Regions from separate parts of the Kitasatospora sp. NPDC101155 genome, predicted to be linked through region 1. Evidence: riboswitches for the same ligand, from Rfam matches in the RefSeq annotation. Region 1 holds a riboswitch; each other region holds the start of a gene.
What was found. A riboswitch is a leader RNA that binds a small molecule or an ion and turns the genes downstream of it on or off. The one in region 1 is predicted to bind cyclic di-AMP.

Region 1 (4,185 bases):
ACCAGGGCCGCCGACCTGCTCGACTGGGCGGCCGAGCAGGACCGCGCGCCGGTGGCCGAGGAGCCGCTGCGCACGGTGCTGGCGCTGCTGGAACTGGGCGAGGGCAGGATGCACGACGGCTGGCCCGAACTGACCTCCAACGCGGTGGAGCACCTGCTGTACGAGCGGCTCCACCTCTACGTCCAACCCGCCCCGGAAGCGGACCCGCTCGCGTACGGCGACGCCGTACGGCTGCTGGTCGACCACCAGCGGGCGGCGAAGCGGCTCAACGCCAAGCGCCAGGAGCGGCTGCACGCCGAGGCCGAGTGGCAGGGCGAGGTCGCGGCCGGGCTGCTGCGCCGCGCCGACCTGGTCACCTGGCCGCGGCTGTACGCGGTGCTGCTGCACGCCCACGGGGTGGACACCACGGACGAGGCGGCGGTGCGGGACTGGCTGGCCGGCTTCGCCGGGCTGGGCGAGGAGGAGCGGCTGGCCGGGTTCGAGGCGCTGGTGCCGACCGGCTGGCTGGACGAACCGGACGAGCAGGGCTGGGGACCGGGCCGGGTGCTGTCGGTCGGCATGGCCACCGACGGCGCGCGGCGGCTGCTGGAACAGGGCCTGATGCGGCGCAGCTACCGCAACCTGGCCGAGCTGAACGCGCTGGGGCGGCCGATGCCGGACGAACTGGCCGGGGACTTCGGGGAGTTCGAGACGGCGGCGGCCGAGGTGGCGCTCGACCTGATCGGCGAGTGGACGGTGCCGGGGCTGCCGCGGCTGCTGGTGGAGGAGTTCCCGGAGCTCGCGCCGGAGCCGGGGGCGGAGGAGATCGACGCCTACCTGGCGCAGCTGCCGGCGGAGTCGGCGGAGTGAACGGCCGAGGGCCCCGGGTATCCGGGGCCCTCGGGCGTCGCGTCAGGGTCCCCGGTTCTCGTCGGGGGCTCCCGTCAGGGGTTCAGGTGGTTCCCGTCAGGGGTTGAGGCCGCGCTGCTGGAGCCAGGTCTCCGGGTCGACCGGGGCGCCGCCGCCCGGGCGGACCTCCAGGTGCAGGTGCGGGCCGGTGACGTTGCCGGTCGCGCCGACCTTGCCGATCTGCTGGCCGGAACCGACCGCGCCGGAGCCCTTGATGATCGAGGAGAGGTGGCAGTACCAGATCTCGGTGCCGTCGGGCAGGGTCTCGACGATCCGGTAGCCGTACGCGCCGGACCAGCCGGCCGAGGTGATGGTGCCCTGGCCCACCGCGTAGACCGGGGTGCCGGTGTCGGCGGCGAAGTCCAGGCCGGTGTGCAGGTGGGCCCAGTAGCGGGCGCTCTGGCCGTAGTGGGCGGAGAGGTTGTAGTCCTTCACCGGCAGGGTGAGGGCGGCGGCCTTGGCGCGCTCGGCCTCGTCGGCGGCGCGCTTGGCGTCGGCCTCCTTGGCGGCGGCCTTCGCCTCGGCCTCCTTCGCGGCCTCCAGACGGGCGCTCTCCTCGGCGGCGGTGCGCTGGCTGTCGGCCTGCTGCTGGATGCGGGCGGCGAGCGCGAGGCCCGGGTCGGCAGCGAGGGTCACCGGGGCCTCGTCCGCGGCCTCGACGGCGGGCGCGGCGGCCGGGGTGGCGGAGGCGAAACCGGTGGCGCCCAGGGTGGCGGCGACGGCGGTGACGCCGAGCAGCGGGGAGGCCCCGCGGGTCTGACGCGGCATCCGGTGGCGGTTGGCCTCGGCCTCCGGGGCGAAGTCGTCGGTGCCGAGCGACTCGGTTCCGTCCGGGCCGGGGTGGTCGAGGAGCTGGGTACCGGCTGCGGGGCCGGCCGGGTGTGCCGGGGTGTGCGTCGACGCCACGGGGGCGCGCTCCTTTCCTTCCTTCGCGCCTACCGGGTTAGCTGACGGGTTCGGAGCAGGAAGGTCTCCTACGGCCGGGCCGGGGCCCCGCCGATTCACCCCAAGGAACGTGGTTCCCCGGCTCCCTGACCTGCCCGGAGGCCGGTCGGCGGGATTAGGCGACGGCGCACGGTGCCGTCTGGGTACGGCATTGACGACCGCGCTGCGTTATCAAACGTTAATCCTAGGAGGCCCTGATTCCAAGCCATCCGTCCGGGACGACCGGGGAGCAGGCGGTCGGACGCCGACGAACGAACCGTCATTCGCCTGGCCCATCTGAGTACTCCTACTCATGTGCGGCCCGGCCGCGCTCCCGCATCCTGACGGCATGAGCGCACCGATGCAGTCACGCACCACGGCCGCGTACTTCGTCCAGGCCGTCCTCTCGTTCGCGATCTCCGGCTCGACCCTCGCCGTCGGGGTCGCCTGCCTGCCCGTCGGCGGGTGGACCAGGGCCTTCCTCGGGATCGGCCTGCTCTACACCGTCACCTCCGCCTTCACGCTGGCCAAGGTGATCCGGGACCGGCAGGAGTCCTCGGACACTGTCGCCCGGGTCGACCAGGCCCGACTGGAGAAGCTGCTCAGCGAGCACGACCCGTTCCGGGTCGAGGGGGCCTGAGCCGTTCCCGGGACACCGGGGAAAGGGGTTGACGGCTACGGCTATTAGCCATAGCTTTATGGCTATCGGCAGCACCGACCCCGTGGAGGACCACCGTGAACGGCACCATCACCCCGAGCACCCAGTACCTCGACGTCCCCGGCGGCCGGATCGCCTTCGACGACACCCGGCAGGGCGACGGCACCCCCGTCGTCCTGCTCCCCGGAATGCTCGACAGCCGCCGCGCCTACCGGCACCTGCACCCGCTGCTCACCGCCGCCGGGCGCCGGGTCATCACCATGGACGTGCGCGGCTTCGGCGAGTCCTCGATCGTCTGGGACGACTACAGCCCGGCCGCCGTCGCCACCGACGCCCTCGCCCTGCTCGACCACCTCGGCATCGAGCGGGCCGTCCTGGTCGGGCAGTCCTACACCGGGGCGACCGTGGTCAAGCTCGCCGGGGACGCGCCCCAGCGGGTCGCCGGAATCGCGCTGATCGACGCTTTCGTCGAGCACCGGGCCAACGCCCTGATGCGCGGCGTGATGGCCGTCATGGGCAGCGCGATGGTCCACTGGCCGGCCGTCTGGGGCTTCTACCTGCGCAAGATGGCCTTCCCCGGCCCCCGACCCGCCGACCTCGACACCTACGTGGCCGGGCTGGTCGCCGACCTGCGCACCCCCGGACGCAAGACCGCCACCCGCGGACACGTCACCGGGGACTCCGCGCCGATCGGCTGGTGCGCGGCCGTCCGCTGCCCCTCGCTCGTCCTGATGGGCAGCAAGGACCCCGACTTCCCGGACCCGGCGGCCGTCGCCGAGCGGCAGGCCACGGCGCTGGGCACCCGGAAGGTGATGATCAAGGGGTCCGGCCACTACCCGATGGCCGACAACCCGCAGGCCGTCGCGGACGCCCTGCTGCCCTTCCTCGCCGAGCTCGCCTGAGCCCGCTGAGCCCACCGAACCGCAGCCGTACGGAGAAACCGAACCCATGCCCCGAGTAGGACTGACCCCGGACCAGGTCGTCGACCACGCCCTCGCCCTCATCGACGAGCAGGGCGCCGAGGCCCTCACCCTGGCCTCCGTCGCCGCCCGCGCGGGAGTCGCCACCCCCTCCCTCTACAAGCACGTCAGCGGAGGCCTGACCGAACTGCGCCGGCTGATCGCCGTCCGGGTCACCGAGGAACTGGCCGACCGGCTCGCCGAGGCCGCGGTCGGCCGCAGCGGCGACGACGCCGTCACGACCGTTCTTCGCGCCTACCAGGCCTACGCCACCGAACACCCGCACCGCTACACCGCCCTCCCCCAAGCCCCCCAACCCGACGACGACCTCACCCGCGCGGCCACCCGCCTCGTCGGCGTCATCATCGCCGTCCTCCGCTCCTACGGCCTCGACGGCCCCGAGGCCATCCACGCCGCCCGCACCGTCCGCTCCCTCGCCCACGGCTTCGCCTCCCTCTCCATCACCGGCGCCTTCCAACTCGCCGAAGACCTCACCACCACCCACGACCGCCTCGTCACCACCCTCACCACCGGCCTCCGCACCTGGCCGAAGGCGGAGGAAGAGGAGTAGGAAGTCGGGCCCGCCGACTTCTGGCGCAGGGCGGCCGGCAGTCGGGAGGGCCGGGCTCTGGTGCGGGGCGGGTGGGGGTTGGGAGGTTGGTGGGGGTGGACGGGCTAGTGTGGCGGGCTGACTGGTGGTCATGACAGGGGACCGCCCACGCTTGGCGGAGGTCCCGATGCCCGCACTGATGGCGA
Region 2 (4,185 bases), on a different contig from region 1:
GTGCGCCGGGCGGGGTTCGAGGGCGTGCCGGACGAGCCGTACGAGCTGCCGGCGGAGCTGACCGCGGAGTCGGCGGGCCGGTTGCTGCTGGCGGTGGTGCAGCGGGCGCACGACGCCGGGGTGGACGTGGACGCGGCGCTGCGCTCGGCCGCGCGGGGCTACCGGAACGCGGTGCGCGCGGCCGAGGGGCTCAAGCCGGAGTAACGGCTGAGGCCGGAGTAGCGGCTCAGGCCGCCGTGGCGGTGTGCCCGGTCGGGCGCCGCTGCGGCGGGACGAGTTCGCCGATGGCCTCGCCGACCAGGGCGAGGAGTTCGGCGAGGCGCTCCAGGTCGAGGTGGTCGGGAAGGTCGGCGAGGGAGACGATCCGCTCGCCGTTCGGGCCGGCGACGCAGAAGAGGTCGATCGGCCCGAGGTGCTTCTCGGCGGTGTCGACCAGGGCGGCGACGTCGCTGGGGCGGCGGATGTCGGCGCCGACGCCGACGACGGGGCAGCCCGGCCGGTCGAGTTCGGCGGCGAGGTCCTCGGCGACACCGACGTGGGTGTCGGCGATCAGCATCCCGGCGGCGCCGGCCGCGGTGAACCGGCGGGCGAGGCCGGCTCCCGAACCGCCGTCGAGTACCGCGATGACGACGACTGCCCCGCTGACCCGCATGGTCTGCTCCTCCCTGTGGGCGACACCGCACCGGCGCCCACGCATACTGCGGAGGATCGTAGGCACGACCTGACCCTCCGCAACAGGGATTACCCCGCAGGTGACCAGACTCACGCCTGCCACCTGGCCAAGAGCTGTCCAAGAGCTGTCCACGGACCGTCCACCGGCCGTCCACGGAGCGTTGGCGACCCGCTCGCGCGCCGTTCGCGACGTGTTGACGGTCGGGAACGGTCGGGACGCGCCCGACCCAGCAGCTACGGTCGACCCATGCCTGCTCAGTCCGACGCCGCCCAGCCCGCCCCGCAGCTCTTCACCTGGGAGTTCGCCGCCGACCCGTACCCGGCCTACGCCTGGCTGCGCGAGCACGCCCCGGTGCACCGCACCAGGCTGCCGAGCGGCGTGGAGGCCTGGCTGGTGACGCGGTACGCGGACGCACGCCAGGCGCTGGCGGACAGCCGGCTGTCGAAGAACCCGGCGCACCACAGCGAGCAGGCGCACCGCACCGGCCGGGTGGGCATCCCGGGGGAGCGGCAGGCGGACCTGATGACCCACCTGCTGAACATCGACCCGCCGGACCACACCCGGCTGCGCCGACTGGTGTCCAAGGCGTTCACACCGCGCCGGGTGGCCGAGTTCGAGCCGCGGGTGCAGCAGCTCACCGACCGGCTGATCGACGGCTTCGCGCAGCGCGGCTCGGCGGACCTGATCCACGAGTTCGCCTTCCCGCTCCCCATCTACGCGATCTGCGACATGCTGGGCGTGCCGGCCGAGGACCAGGACGACTTCCGCGACTGGGCCGGGATGATGATCCGACATGGTGGGGGCCAACGCGGGGGCGTGGGGCGGGCGGTGAAGCGGATGCGGGCGTACCTGCTGGAGCTGATCCACCGCAAGCGGGCCGATCTCGGTGACGACCTGATCTCCGGCCTGATCAGGGCCAGTGACCACGGCGAGCACCTGACCGAGAACGAGGCGGCCGCGATGGCCTTCATCCTGCTGTTCGCCGGTTTCGAGACGACCGTCAACCTGATCGGCAACGGGACGTACGCGCTGCTGCGCAACCCGGGGCAGCGGGCGCTGCTGCAGGAGTCGGTGGTGCGCGGGGAGACCGCGCTGCTGGAGACCGGGATCGAGGAACTCCTGCGCTACGACGGGCCGGTGGAGCTGGCGACCTGGCGGTTCGCGACCAGGCCGCTGACCATCGGCGGGGTGGACATCCCGGTGGGCGATCCGGTGCTGGTGGTACTGGCGGCGGCGGACCGCGACCCGGACCGGTTCGCGGACGAGAACACCCTCGACCTGGCCCGAACCGACAATCCCCACCTGGGGTTCGGGCACGGCATCCACTACTGCATCGGCGCCCCGCTGGCCCGGCTCGAAGGACGTGCCGCGCTGGCCACGCTGCTTTCCCGACTTCCCGATCTGCGACTGGCCGAAACTCCGGAGAATCTCCGCTGGCGAGGTGGCCTGATCATGCGTGGATTGCGCGAACTTCCGGTCGAATTCAGTCCCGAGATCCGGTCTCCGCATGCCCTTCCTGAGGCTCCGACACGCTGACTGGGCGTCGTCGACACGCTCCTGATGACGGTGTGAACGCCCATCAATCCGGACAAACGGGCGCAGTTGGTAGGCGATTGGTCACGTGCCGTAATTCCGGTGTGATGTCGACGATATGAGCTTGTGATTGGTCTGAGGATCTGTCTAGTCTCCCTGGAGTTCGCAGCTGCGGACCTCGTGCGCGGAACGCCGAATCCTGCCCGCCGCGCCACGGGAAACCGACCAGACCCTTGGGCAGGGGCGGGGGAACCAGGTTTGTTGCCGTCCTCCACGGCTTGGGGTGAAGCCGCCCGAGCGGAACGTTTCCGCGCACGGCGGCCGGGCCACCTCCCGGTCCGAACCCGACAGCTCACCTCGCAGGCGTGCGGAGAGGGACCCTTCATGCTGTTCGTTGGAACTGGCCGTCACCGTCGTCGCACCCAGGCCGAGAAGGCCATCGCCGTCGCCGGTGTGGCCGGCGTCGGACTCGCGATGCCGCTCCTCGCCGCCACCGGCGCCTCCGCCGCCCCGGCCTCCGCCTGGGACTCCGTCGCCCAGTGCGAGAGCGGCGGCGACTGGAGCATCAACACCGGCAACGGCTTCTACGGCGGCCTGCAGTTCACCTCCAGCACCTGGAAGGCGTACGGCGGCACCGCCTACGCGCCGCAGGCCAACCAGGCCAGCAAGGGCCAGCAGATATCGGTCGCCGAGAAGGTGCTGGCCTCCCAGGGCCCGGGCGCCTGGCCGGTCTGCTCCGTCAAGGCGGGCCTGAGCAAGGGCGGTGCCCCGGCCGCGGTCGACACCTCCTCGGACGCCAAGCCGCAGTCCGCCCCCCAGCAGCAGACGCCCAAGCAGCAGACGCCCAAGCAGCAGACCCCGAAGCAGCAGGCTCCGAAGCAGCAGACCCCCAAGGCGGACGCGAAGCCCGCCCAGCCGTACGCACCGAAGCACGCCGCCCCGAAGCAGGCCGAAACGCCCGCGGAGCAGCCGGTCCAGCAGTACGTTCCGAAGCACGCCGCCCCGCGTGCCGCCCAGCCGGCCCAGGCCGCCCCTGCCGGCCACGACTACACCGTCCACTCCGGTGACACCCTGTCGAGCATCGCCGCCGCCCAGGGCGTGTCCGGCGGCTGGCAGGCGCTGTACGACGGCAACCGCGGCACGGTCGGCGGGGACCCGAACCTGATCATGCCCGGCCAGATCCTGCACCTCAGCTGAACCGGTCCGTAGGACCTCGAACAACACCCCGGGGACGAAGGGGGCCGCGCCCGGCCCCCTTCGTCCGCATTCGTCCGCGCCGGGGGGACAGACTGGGACAAGCAGGTGAACTACCGGGGGGTAGCAGGGCCACACGCTGAGACGGGACCGAGGCCAACGTGGCCCCGGGAGCCCGGGCGGTTAGGCTCTGGGTCGTAACGACTCCGCAATCGTCCCGCTGACAGCACCACCGTCAGCCGGACCCTGCTTCCGCAAGGAGATGCCTCGTGCCGTCCATCGATGTCGTCGTAGCCCGTGAGATCCTCGACTCGCGCGGCAACCCCACGGTCGAGGTCGAGGTCGGCCTCGACGACGGCAGCACCGGTCGTGCCGCTGTCCCGTCGGGTGCCTCGACCGGCGCCTTCGAGGCGCTGGAGCTGCGCGACGGTGACAAGAACCGCTACTTCGGCAAGGGCGTCGAGAAGGCCGTCCTGGCCGTCATCGAGCAGATCGGCCCGGAGCTCGTCGGCTACGACGCCACCGAGCAGCGCCTGATCGACCAGGCCATGCTCGACCTGGACGCCACCCCCGACAAGTCCTCGCTCGGCGCCAACGCCATCCTGGGCGTCTCGCTGGCCGTCGCGCACGCCGCCTCCGAGGCCAGCGACCTGCCGCTGTTCCGCTACCTGGGCGGCCCGAACGCGCACGTCCTGCCGGTCCCGATGATGAACATCCTCAACGGCGGCTCGCACGCGGACTCCAACGTCGACATCCAGGAGTTCATGATCGCCCCGATCGGCGCG
Region 3 (4,185 bases), on a different contig from region 1:
CGCCTCGATGACCGGCGAGCTGGCCGGCGACCAGTGGAACGAGGGCGACGTCTCCTGCTCGGTGGTGCGCCGGGTCGCGCTGCCGGACGCCTTCTTCGCCTTCGACGGCCTGCTGGAGACCTTCCTGACCGTCCTCGACGAGTTCGGCGCCTTCCCGGCCGTGGTCGAGGCCGAGCTGGACCGCTACCTGCCGTTCCTGGCCACCACCAAGGTGCTGATGGGCGCGGTGCGCGCGGGCGTCGGCCGGGAGACCGGGCACGAGGTCATCAAGGAGCACGCCGTCGCCTCCGCGCTGGCCATGCGCGCGGGCGCCCGGGAGAACGAGCTGCTGGACCGGCTGGCCGCCGACGAGCGGATCCCGCTGGACCGGGCCGCGCTGGACGCGCTGCTGGCCGACAAGCTGTCGTTCACCGGTGCGGCCGGGGCGCAGGTCGCCGAGGTGGTCCGCCTGGTGGAGGCCGTCGCGGCGGCCTACCCGGAGGCGGCCAAGTACGCTCCGGCCGACATCCTCTGACGCTTCGTCAGTTGTCCGACGAGGGCCCTGCCACCGTTCCGGTGGCGGGGCCCTCGGGCGTCTTGGTGTGTCCGGGGTCGAGCGGCGGGGTGGTGGTGGCGCAGGGCCAGTCGCAGTTCGGCTCGGCCACCGGGTGCTCCTGGGGGGCGAGCACGTTGCCCCGGACGGTGGCGAAGGCGATCAGCCCGCCGCCGACCAGCAGACCCGCGCAGATCAGCATCGCGGTGTGGAAGGCGGAGTCCACCGAGGACGGCACCCGGTAGGCATCGCCGCTCAGGCCGGCCAGCGCCGGGAGGGCGGCCACCGCGAGCAGGCCGGCCGCGCGGGCGGCGGCGTTGTTGACGCCGCTGGCGATGCCCGCGTGCCGTACATCGACGGCGGCCAGCACCGTCGCGGTCAGCGGTGCGACCAGCAGGGCCATCCCGCTGCCCATCACCGCGACGGCGGGCAGCACGTCCGCCCAGTAGGAGGAGCCGGGGCCGGTGCGCAGCATCAGCAGCACCCCGGCGGCGCAGAGCAGCGGGCCGACGGTGAGCGGGATGCGCGGGCCGATCCGTTTGCCGAGGCGGCCGGCGCGCGCCGACAGGGTCAGCATCAGCACCGTGATCGGCACCAGGGCGAAGCCGGAGACCAGGGGCGAGAAGCCGGACACGATCTGCAGCTGGACCACCAGCAGGAAGAACACCCCACTGAAGGCCGCGTAGACGCAGAGGGTGACCAGGTTCACGGCGGTGAACAGCCGGGACGAGAACAGTCCGAGCGGCAGCATCGGATCGGGTGCGCGGCGCTCGACGGCGACGAAGGCGGCGCCGAGCAGCAGGCCGATCGCGCCGGTGAGCCAGACGGCGGGGGACAGGCCCTCCCCGGCGGCGGTGAGCGCGTAGGTGATCGCGCCGAGGGCGAGTGCGGCGAGCAGCGCGCCGGGCACGTCGAAGCGGCCGGAGGCGGACTCGTCGCGGCTCTCCGGGACGTAGCGGGAGGTGACCGCGATCACGGCGGCGGCCAGCGGCAGGTTCAGCAGGAAGATCCAGCGCCAGCCGGGGCCATCCACCAGCCAGCCGCCGAGGAAGGGGCCGATGGCCGCGGACACCCCGCCGAGACCGGACCACAGGCCCACCGCCGCCGAGCGGTCGTCAGGATGGAAGACGGCCTGGAGCATGGCGAGCGAGCCGGGGGTGAGCAGCGCCCCGCCGATGCCCTGGACGGCGCGGGCGGCGATCAGCACGTTGATGTTCGGGGCGACGGCGCAGGCCGCGGAGGCGGCGGCGAACCAGACCACGCCGATCAGGAAGACCTTGCGCCGTCCGTACCGGTCGCCGAGCGCGCCGCCGAGCAGGATCAGGCCCGCCAGCGTGAGCAGATAGGCGTTCAGCGTCCATTGCAGGGACGCCAGGGAGGCGCCGAGGTCGGCGCCGATCCGGGGCAGGGCGACGTTCACCACGGTGCCGTCGAGCATCGCCATGCTGGAACCGAGCACCGTTGCCAGGAGAACCCAGCGGCCCTGCGCGGTGCCCAGGCGCAGGGTGCCGGCCGTTGAGGTGGCCACGGCCTGATCCTGCGCCCGGCAGGGTGCACGTGACAAGGGTCACCGGGCGGTGTGTCCGGGGTGGGCAGTGCGTGAGCGGACGGTCGCACTGGGCCACCGAGGTCGGCGCAGCGTCGTGGATCAGTGGCGTCGAGTGAATGGATTGTGTACGCACCGTACGGCGGGCCATGCGGAGGGTGACCGCGCCGCGGGGGGTTGTCGCTGGTTCAAGAGATCGACATTGCTTCACCCGAACGGATGGGTTTTAGTTCAGCGACCACCCAGCCAGCCTGGGTGGACCCACCGGGTGGAACGCCGAGTCCTGCCGCTGCCCAGTGGTTCGAACTGAGCTCTGCACGGCAGGAGCGGGGGACCCACAGGTAAGTCGCCGGACCGGAGTCCGCGCTGTTCAGCGCGAACGTCCAGGACCGGCTTGGGGTGAAGCCGCGCATGCGGCCGGGCAGCTCCAGCCCGAACCCGACAGCTCACCTCGCAGGCGTCGGAGAGGAATCCCATGCCTGCTCAGGCTCGTCGTATCGCCGTGCCCCGCGCCGCCCGCATCGGCATCGCCGTCGCCGTCACCGGTGTCTCCTTCGCCCTGCCGCTCGTGACCACGATGAGTGCCCAGGCCCACAATGCCCCGGCCGCCTCGGTCGCGCAGCACGCCGCCGCCGTGGACGCCGTGTCGGCCGCCCCGGCCGCCGCCCACGACGGCTACCTCGTCGTCGGCGGCGACAGCCTGTCCAGGATCGCCGACGCCCGGAACGTCGAGGGCGGCTGGCCCGCGCTGTACGAGCAGAACCGCTCGGTGGTCGGCGCCGACCCGAACCTGATCTTCCCGGGTCAGTGGCTGTCGCTCGCGGCCCACGCCGACGCGGCCGCCGAGCCGGTCGCTCCGGCCGAGCCCGCGGCCCCGGCCGCTCCGGCTGCCCCGGTCACCCAGAGCGCCGCCGCTGCCGCAGACGCTCAGGTGCAGGTTCAGACCGAGGTCGCCAAGCCGGGCGTCCAGGTCCAGACCCAGATTCAGAACGCCGCTCCGGCCAAGGCCGTCACCGCCGCCCCGGTCGCCGCCACCGTCGGCTATGTCGCTCCGCTGGCCAACCCGGTGCCGGGCGAGGCCTACGGCGTGGCCGGCTCGATGTGGGCCTCCGGCCACCACACCGGCCAGGACTTCGTCGCCTCCACCGGCACTCCGGTGCGCGCGGTCGCCAACGGTGTCGTGGTGAAGGCCGGCAACGGTGGTGCCTACGGCAACCAGGTCGAGATCAGGCTCGCCGACGGCAGGTACGCCCAGTACGCGCACCTCTCCGTGGTCGGTGTGAAGATCGGTCAGACCGTCACCGTCGGCCAGCGGCTCGGCCTCTCCGGCGCCACCGGCAACGTGACCGGCCCGCACCTGCACTTCGAGATCCGCACCGGGTCGGAGTACGGCTCGGACATCAACCCGGTCGCCTACCTGCGGGCGCACGGCGTCGCGCTCTGACGCTGCGCAGACCCTGTTCGGACCCCGCGCTGACCGCGGGTTTCAGGAACCACCGCTGGTGCGGGGCGAATCGACCGCCCGGGATGGTCATGTCGGGTGACCGCTCGACCGGGTGATCGCCGCACCGGTGGACATGGGCGCGGGACACGCCCAGGGCCGGCCCGGCTTCGCGAGGACCCCTCGTGGAGCCGGGCCGGCCGTTGCCGTTCGCGGCTCCGGGGGAGTTCGAGTGGTCGGGATCGCGCCGGCGCCGGCGGCCGGAGCGGTACGCGCGGATGGGGCGGATCGTGCTGGAGGACGCCGTCGAGCGGTGACGCCCGGGCGCGGTCAGTTCCGGCGGACGGGCAGGCCGTGCTCGGCGGCGGCCAGCAGCTCGTGCATCCGGTGCCCGAAGTCCTCGGTGTCGCCGGCGGGTTCGGGGAAGACCAGGCGGACGTCGCGGTGGCCGTGCGGGTGGTCCAGACGCAGTACCAGGCCGTAGCGGTCGAGGGCGAGCGGGCGGATGTCCGGGTGCCCGGCGAGCAGGGCCGGGTCGAGCAGGCCGGTGAGCAGGTCGAGGGCGTCGGCGTGCTCGTCGGCCAGGTGGGTGAGCAGCGCGGCCTCGTGCCGGGCCAGCGGGTCGGGGGCGGCGAGGGCGAGGTCGGCGGCGGTGAGCGCGCCGGT
Region 4 (4,185 bases), on a different contig from region 1:
AGTCGAAGGCGCGGGGCCCGGTGGATCCGTAGACGTACGGCGAGCCGATCATCCGCACCGCGGCGGCCAGCGCGGCTGCCCCGCGCTCGGAGGCGGCCGGGGTGGTGCCGAGGTCCAGCCGGTCGGTGCCGCGGGTGGCGCGCCGCTCGGCGTCGTTGGCGTCCTGGACGAGCATCCGGGCCCGCTCGGCCGCGCCCAGGCTGTTGAGCAGCTTCTGGGCCTTGGCCAGCCGCTGCTGGATCTGCTGCTTGTTCTCGGCCAGCGAGCGCCGGGCCTGGTCCAGTTCGGCGAGCTTGCCCGCGGTCTCGGTGCGGCGCTGGTCGAGCCTGCGCTGACGGCTGGCCAGCTCGTGCAGCGTCTCCCGCTGCCGCTCGGCGGCCTGCCCGAGGGTGCGGGCGCGGGCGAGGTAGGACTCGGGGTCACTGGAGAGCATCAGCTGGGCGGTCTGGGTCATCCCGCCGCCGCGGTACTGCGCCCCGGCCACGGTCGCGAGGTCCCCGCGCAGCTGGTTGAGCTGGTCCTGGCCGGCGGCGACCTCGCCCTGCAGGAGCGCAGTCTCGCTCTGGAGCCGCTTCTGCGCCTCCTGCGCGGCGTTGCACTTCTCGGACGCCCGCTCGGCCTCGTCGTACAGCTGCTCGACCTGCGCCTTGACGTCTCTGAGGTCGGGCGTGCCCGGTGCGCCGGGAGCGGCCTGGGCGCTGCCGCCGGCCGTCACACTCAGGGCCGTGGTGGCGGCCGCGGTCAGCACCAGCGCACGGGCGAGCAGTTGGGAACGACGGTGCACGGACATGGCGGCAGCGGCTCCAATCCTGCGGCGCGGCCCCGCGGCCGCGCCCCAATGGGCGGCCGTCGAGCGGGAGTCCGGTGGCAGACGTTAGCGAGTCCGGGCAAGCGAGTCCAAACCCCTCCCAACCCGAATATTTGACCCCTAATCGGACATCCGCCCGAGCCGCCGGAAAAGCCGCAGGCCCGGCCCTCCGCGGTGGAGGACCGGGCCCGAAACGGCCTGGGCGGGGATCAGACCCGCACGATGGAGGCCAGCGGCATGTTGGAGACCGCCTCGTAGCGAACCGAGGCGCCCGGCTTGGGCGCGTGCAGCACCTGGCCGTTGCCCGCGTAGATGCCGACGTGGTGGGCGTCGCTGAAGAAGATCAGCAGGTCGCCGGGCTGGGCCTGGGAGATGTCCGAGCCGATCCGGGTGCCGGCGCCGGCCTGCTCCTGCGAGGTGCGCGGCAGCGACACGCCGACCTGGTTGAACGCCCAGACCATCAGGCCGGAGCAGTCGAAGGAGCCCGGGCCGGTGGCACCCCACACGTACGGGCTGCCGACCTTGCTCGCGGCGGCGGCCAGCGCGGCGGCACCGTGCGAGCTGCCGGGGGCGACCGGCTTGGCAACCGGCGAGGAGGAGGTGGCGGAACCCGAGGAGCCCGAACCCGAGCTGATGTCGGTGCGGCCGCTGTCGCGCGAGGCACGGTCGGCGGCGGCCTGCTGCTGGGCGGCAGCCTTCGCGGCGGCGTCGGCCTGGGCCTTGGCGTCGGCCGCGGCCTTCTCCTCGGCCTGACGGATCGCCTGGCGCTCCTGCTCGGTCAGGGTGTTGAGCAGGTCCTGCGCGGCCTTCAGCTTGTTCTGGACCTCCTCCTTGGAGGTCTTCAGCTGCTGGGTGGTGGACTCCAGCTCGGCGAGCTTGCCCTGGGCCTCGGTGCGGTCCTGGTCGAGCTTGCGCTGCTCCTCCTGGAGCTGCTTCAGCTGGTTCTTCTGGGTGTCACCGGCCTGGTTGAGCGCACCGGCCTGGTTGAGGAAGTTGTCCGGGCTGGTGGAGAGCATCAGCTGGACGGTCGGGGATATGCCGCCGTTGCGGTACTGCTCCCCGGCGATCTCGGCGAGCCCGCCCTGCATGTCGGTCACCTGGGCCTGCTGCCGGGCCACCTGGTCCTGCAGGCCGGAGACCTGCTTCTCCAGGGCCTGCTGCTTCTCCTGGGCGGCGTTGTACTTCTCGGTCGCCTGCTCGGCCTGCCCGTTGAGCTGGTCGACCTGCTCCTTGACCTGGTCCTTGGTCGGCTGCGGGTCGGCGTGCGCGCCGGACTGCGCGGAGAGGGCGACGGCTGCCGCGGCGACACCGGTCAGGATCGAGACACGGGCGCGGCTGGCGGGCTTGGGACGACGATGGGACGCCACGAAGGCGGACTCCTTCTTCCTACGGCCGCCTACCGGGTGAGCTGACGGGTTCGGGCCGGAAGCATGCCCTACGACGCCTCACGGCCGTTCCACCGGCCGACCTGGCGTCGATTCACCCCGGAGGAACGTGGTTCCCCGGCTCCGCTCCGCAGCACCCCCGACCACTGGGCTCCCCTGTCGGACAGTCGCTTCGACCTGCCCCGCTGTTTCGCGAACTCGACGGTAACCACCGCCGCCACCCAGGCTGGGTGATCGACAGTCGGTGGTTCGGGGCACGACCCTAGTAACTGAACCGTGATCCGTTCAAATCCTTGTCAGAAAAAAGACGGAAGATTGCCCGTGTTCTTTTGTGAAAATGACCGATGGTGATCGCCACCGCACGCAAAGCTGATCGGGTCCCGCCGGCCGACCACGGAACAGACAAGCCCGAAGCGCCACCCCCGGTAGGAGGGTGGCGCGGATCACAGGGCCGGAACCCGGACTTTCGGGCGTGTCGGGGCGTCAGACCCGGCGGATCGTGTTGATCGGCATCGCGTCGGCCTTCATCACCTTCACCACGTCACCGGTGTGCGGCGCGTGGACCACCATGCCGTTGCCGATGTACATCCCGACGTGGTGCCGGTCGCTGCCGTAGATCACCAGGTCGCCCGGCTGGGCCTGGTCCAGCGAGGGCACCCGGGTGCCGACGTCGCCCTGCTCCTGCGAGGTGCGCGGCAGCGAGACGCCGGCCTGGGCGTACGACCAGACCATCAGGCCCGAGCAGTCGAAGGTGCTCGACCCGGTGGCGCCCCAGACGTACGGCGAGCCCTGCTTGCTCATCGCCTTGGCGACGGCCACGGCCGCGTAGCCGCTGGCCGGCGGCAGGCTGCTGAGGTCGACCCGGGCGGTGCCGCGCGAGGCGCGGTCGTCCTGCTGCTGCTGGGCCTTCAGCGCGGCGCGGTCGGCGGCGCTGAGCGAGTTCAGCAGGTCCTGGGCGGCCTTCAGCTTCTGGTTGACGTCCGACTTCGCCTGGTTCAGGTCCTTGGTGGTGGAGTCCAGCGAGGACAGGACGGCGGCGGCCTCGGCCTTCTCCTGGTCCAGCCGGCGCTGCTGGTCGAGCAGGCCCTTGAGCGCCTCGGTCTGGCTGGCGCTGGCCTGCTGGACGCTGGAGGCCTTCTCCAGGTAGCCGGACGGGTCGGAGGAGAGCATCAGCTGGACGGACGGGTCGATGCCGCCGGTGCGGTACTGGTCGCCCGCCACCTCGGCCAGACCCGTCTGCAGCTGGGTCATCTGGTCCTGGCTGCGGGCCACCTGGTCCTGCAGCTGGTCGGCCTGCTTGCGGAGCTGGTCCGCCCGCTCCTTGGCGCCGTTGTACTTCTCCGCCGCCTGCTCCTGCTCCTGCTGGAGCTGGTCGATCTGCGCCTTGACGTCGTCCTTGCTCGGCTGCGGCGCCGCGTGCGCGCCCACCTGGGCGGAGAGGGCGACCGCGGTCGCAGCGGCAGCGGTGAGCACGGAGACCCGCGCGCGGCTCGGCTGCTTGGGACGGCGGTGGGAGGCCAAGGGACCGGCTCCTTCTTCCATCGGACTCACCTGATCGGATGAGATTCCGGAAAATAGGTTTGACGCCAGACCCTAGTGAAGATCTATCCGTTTTGCCACTCCCCCGAAGGCGTGAACTCCGGCCCCCACGCTGACTTCACGGGATCCGCACACCCTCGCAAAACGGACACTGCCCGGACTTCACACCGTCCGACCCGAGGTCAGGGCCGGGCCAGCCGGTTCAGCAGCAGCACCGAGGCCACCGGGCGCGCGCCCGCCTTCCGCACGCCCTCCGCGACCTCCCGGTCGGTGGACACCACCACCACCGGACGGCCCTGCGGCTCGGCCCGCACCAGACGACGGATCAGCTCGTCCGCGGTCTCCCCGGTCCGACTGAACCGTACCCGAACCCCGCGCGGTGGCGCCATGATCACCGGAACGTCCAGGTCCTGCCCGTCGAACACACAGGTGACCTCCGCCTGGGTGCGCTGG

Region 2: linked by a shared signal. The riboswitch ahead of ACIRYZ_RS34220 (transglycosylase family protein) and the one ahead of ACIRYZ_RS30200 (M23 family metallopeptidase) in region 1 are both predicted to bind cyclic di-AMP.
Region 3: linked by a shared signal. The riboswitch ahead of ACIRYZ_RS36140 (peptidoglycan DD-metalloendopeptidase family protein) and the one ahead of ACIRYZ_RS30200 (M23 family metallopeptidase) in region 1 are both predicted to bind cyclic di-AMP.
Region 4: linked by a shared signal. The riboswitch ahead of ACIRYZ_RS05370 (NlpC/P60 family protein) and the one ahead of ACIRYZ_RS30200 (M23 family metallopeptidase) in region 1 are both predicted to bind cyclic di-AMP.

What each region holds. Positions count from the first base shown of each region.
Region 1 is NZ_JBIWPN010000025.1:87,498-91,682, reverse strand. Features, by position in the region: gene ACIRYZ_RS30205 (hypothetical protein) at 1-849, shown strand, start outside; gene ACIRYZ_RS30200 (M23 family metallopeptidase) at 946-1,794, opposite strand; cyclic di-AMP (ydaO/yuaA leader) riboswitch at 1,807-1,965, opposite strand; gene ACIRYZ_RS30195 (YiaA/YiaB family inner membrane protein) at 2,162-2,452, shown strand; gene ACIRYZ_RS30190 (alpha/beta fold hydrolase) at 2,548-3,372, shown strand; gene ACIRYZ_RS30185 (TetR/AcrR family transcriptional regulator) at 3,419-4,000, shown strand; gene ACIRYZ_RS30180 (PP2C family protein-serine/threonine phosphatase) at 4,167-4,185, shown strand, end outside.
Region 2 is NZ_JBIWPN010000034.1:62,552-66,736, forward strand. Features, by position in the region: gene ACIRYZ_RS34205 (MazG family protein) at 1-204, shown strand, start outside; gene ACIRYZ_RS34210 (SDR family NAD(P)-dependent oxidoreductase) at 227-652, opposite strand; gene ACIRYZ_RS34215 (cytochrome P450) at 920-2,209, shown strand; cyclic di-AMP (ydaO/yuaA leader) riboswitch at 2,420-2,586, shown strand; gene ACIRYZ_RS34220 (transglycosylase family protein) at 2,591-3,403, shown strand; gene eno (phosphopyruvate hydratase) at 3,670-4,185, shown strand, end outside.
Region 3 is NZ_JBIWPN010000040.1:35,543-39,727, forward strand. Features, by position in the region: gene purB (adenylosuccinate lyase) at 1-514, shown strand, start outside; gene ACIRYZ_RS36135 (MFS transporter) at 522-2,060, opposite strand; cyclic di-AMP (ydaO/yuaA leader) riboswitch at 2,373-2,551, shown strand; gene ACIRYZ_RS36140 (peptidoglycan DD-metalloendopeptidase family protein) at 2,554-3,522, shown strand; gene ACIRYZ_RS36145 (hypothetical protein) at 3,705-3,836, shown strand; gene ACIRYZ_RS36150 (DUF2470 domain-containing protein) at 3,850-4,185, opposite strand, start outside.
Region 4 is NZ_JBIWPN010000003.1:141,601-145,785, reverse strand. Features, by position in the region: gene ACIRYZ_RS05375 (NlpC/P60 family protein) at 1-790, opposite strand, end outside; gene ACIRYZ_RS05370 (NlpC/P60 family protein) at 1,018-2,175, opposite strand; cyclic di-AMP (ydaO/yuaA leader) riboswitch at 2,186-2,339, opposite strand; gene ACIRYZ_RS05365 (NlpC/P60 family protein) at 2,677-3,714, opposite strand; gene ACIRYZ_RS05360 (NYN domain-containing protein) at 3,915-4,185, opposite strand, start outside.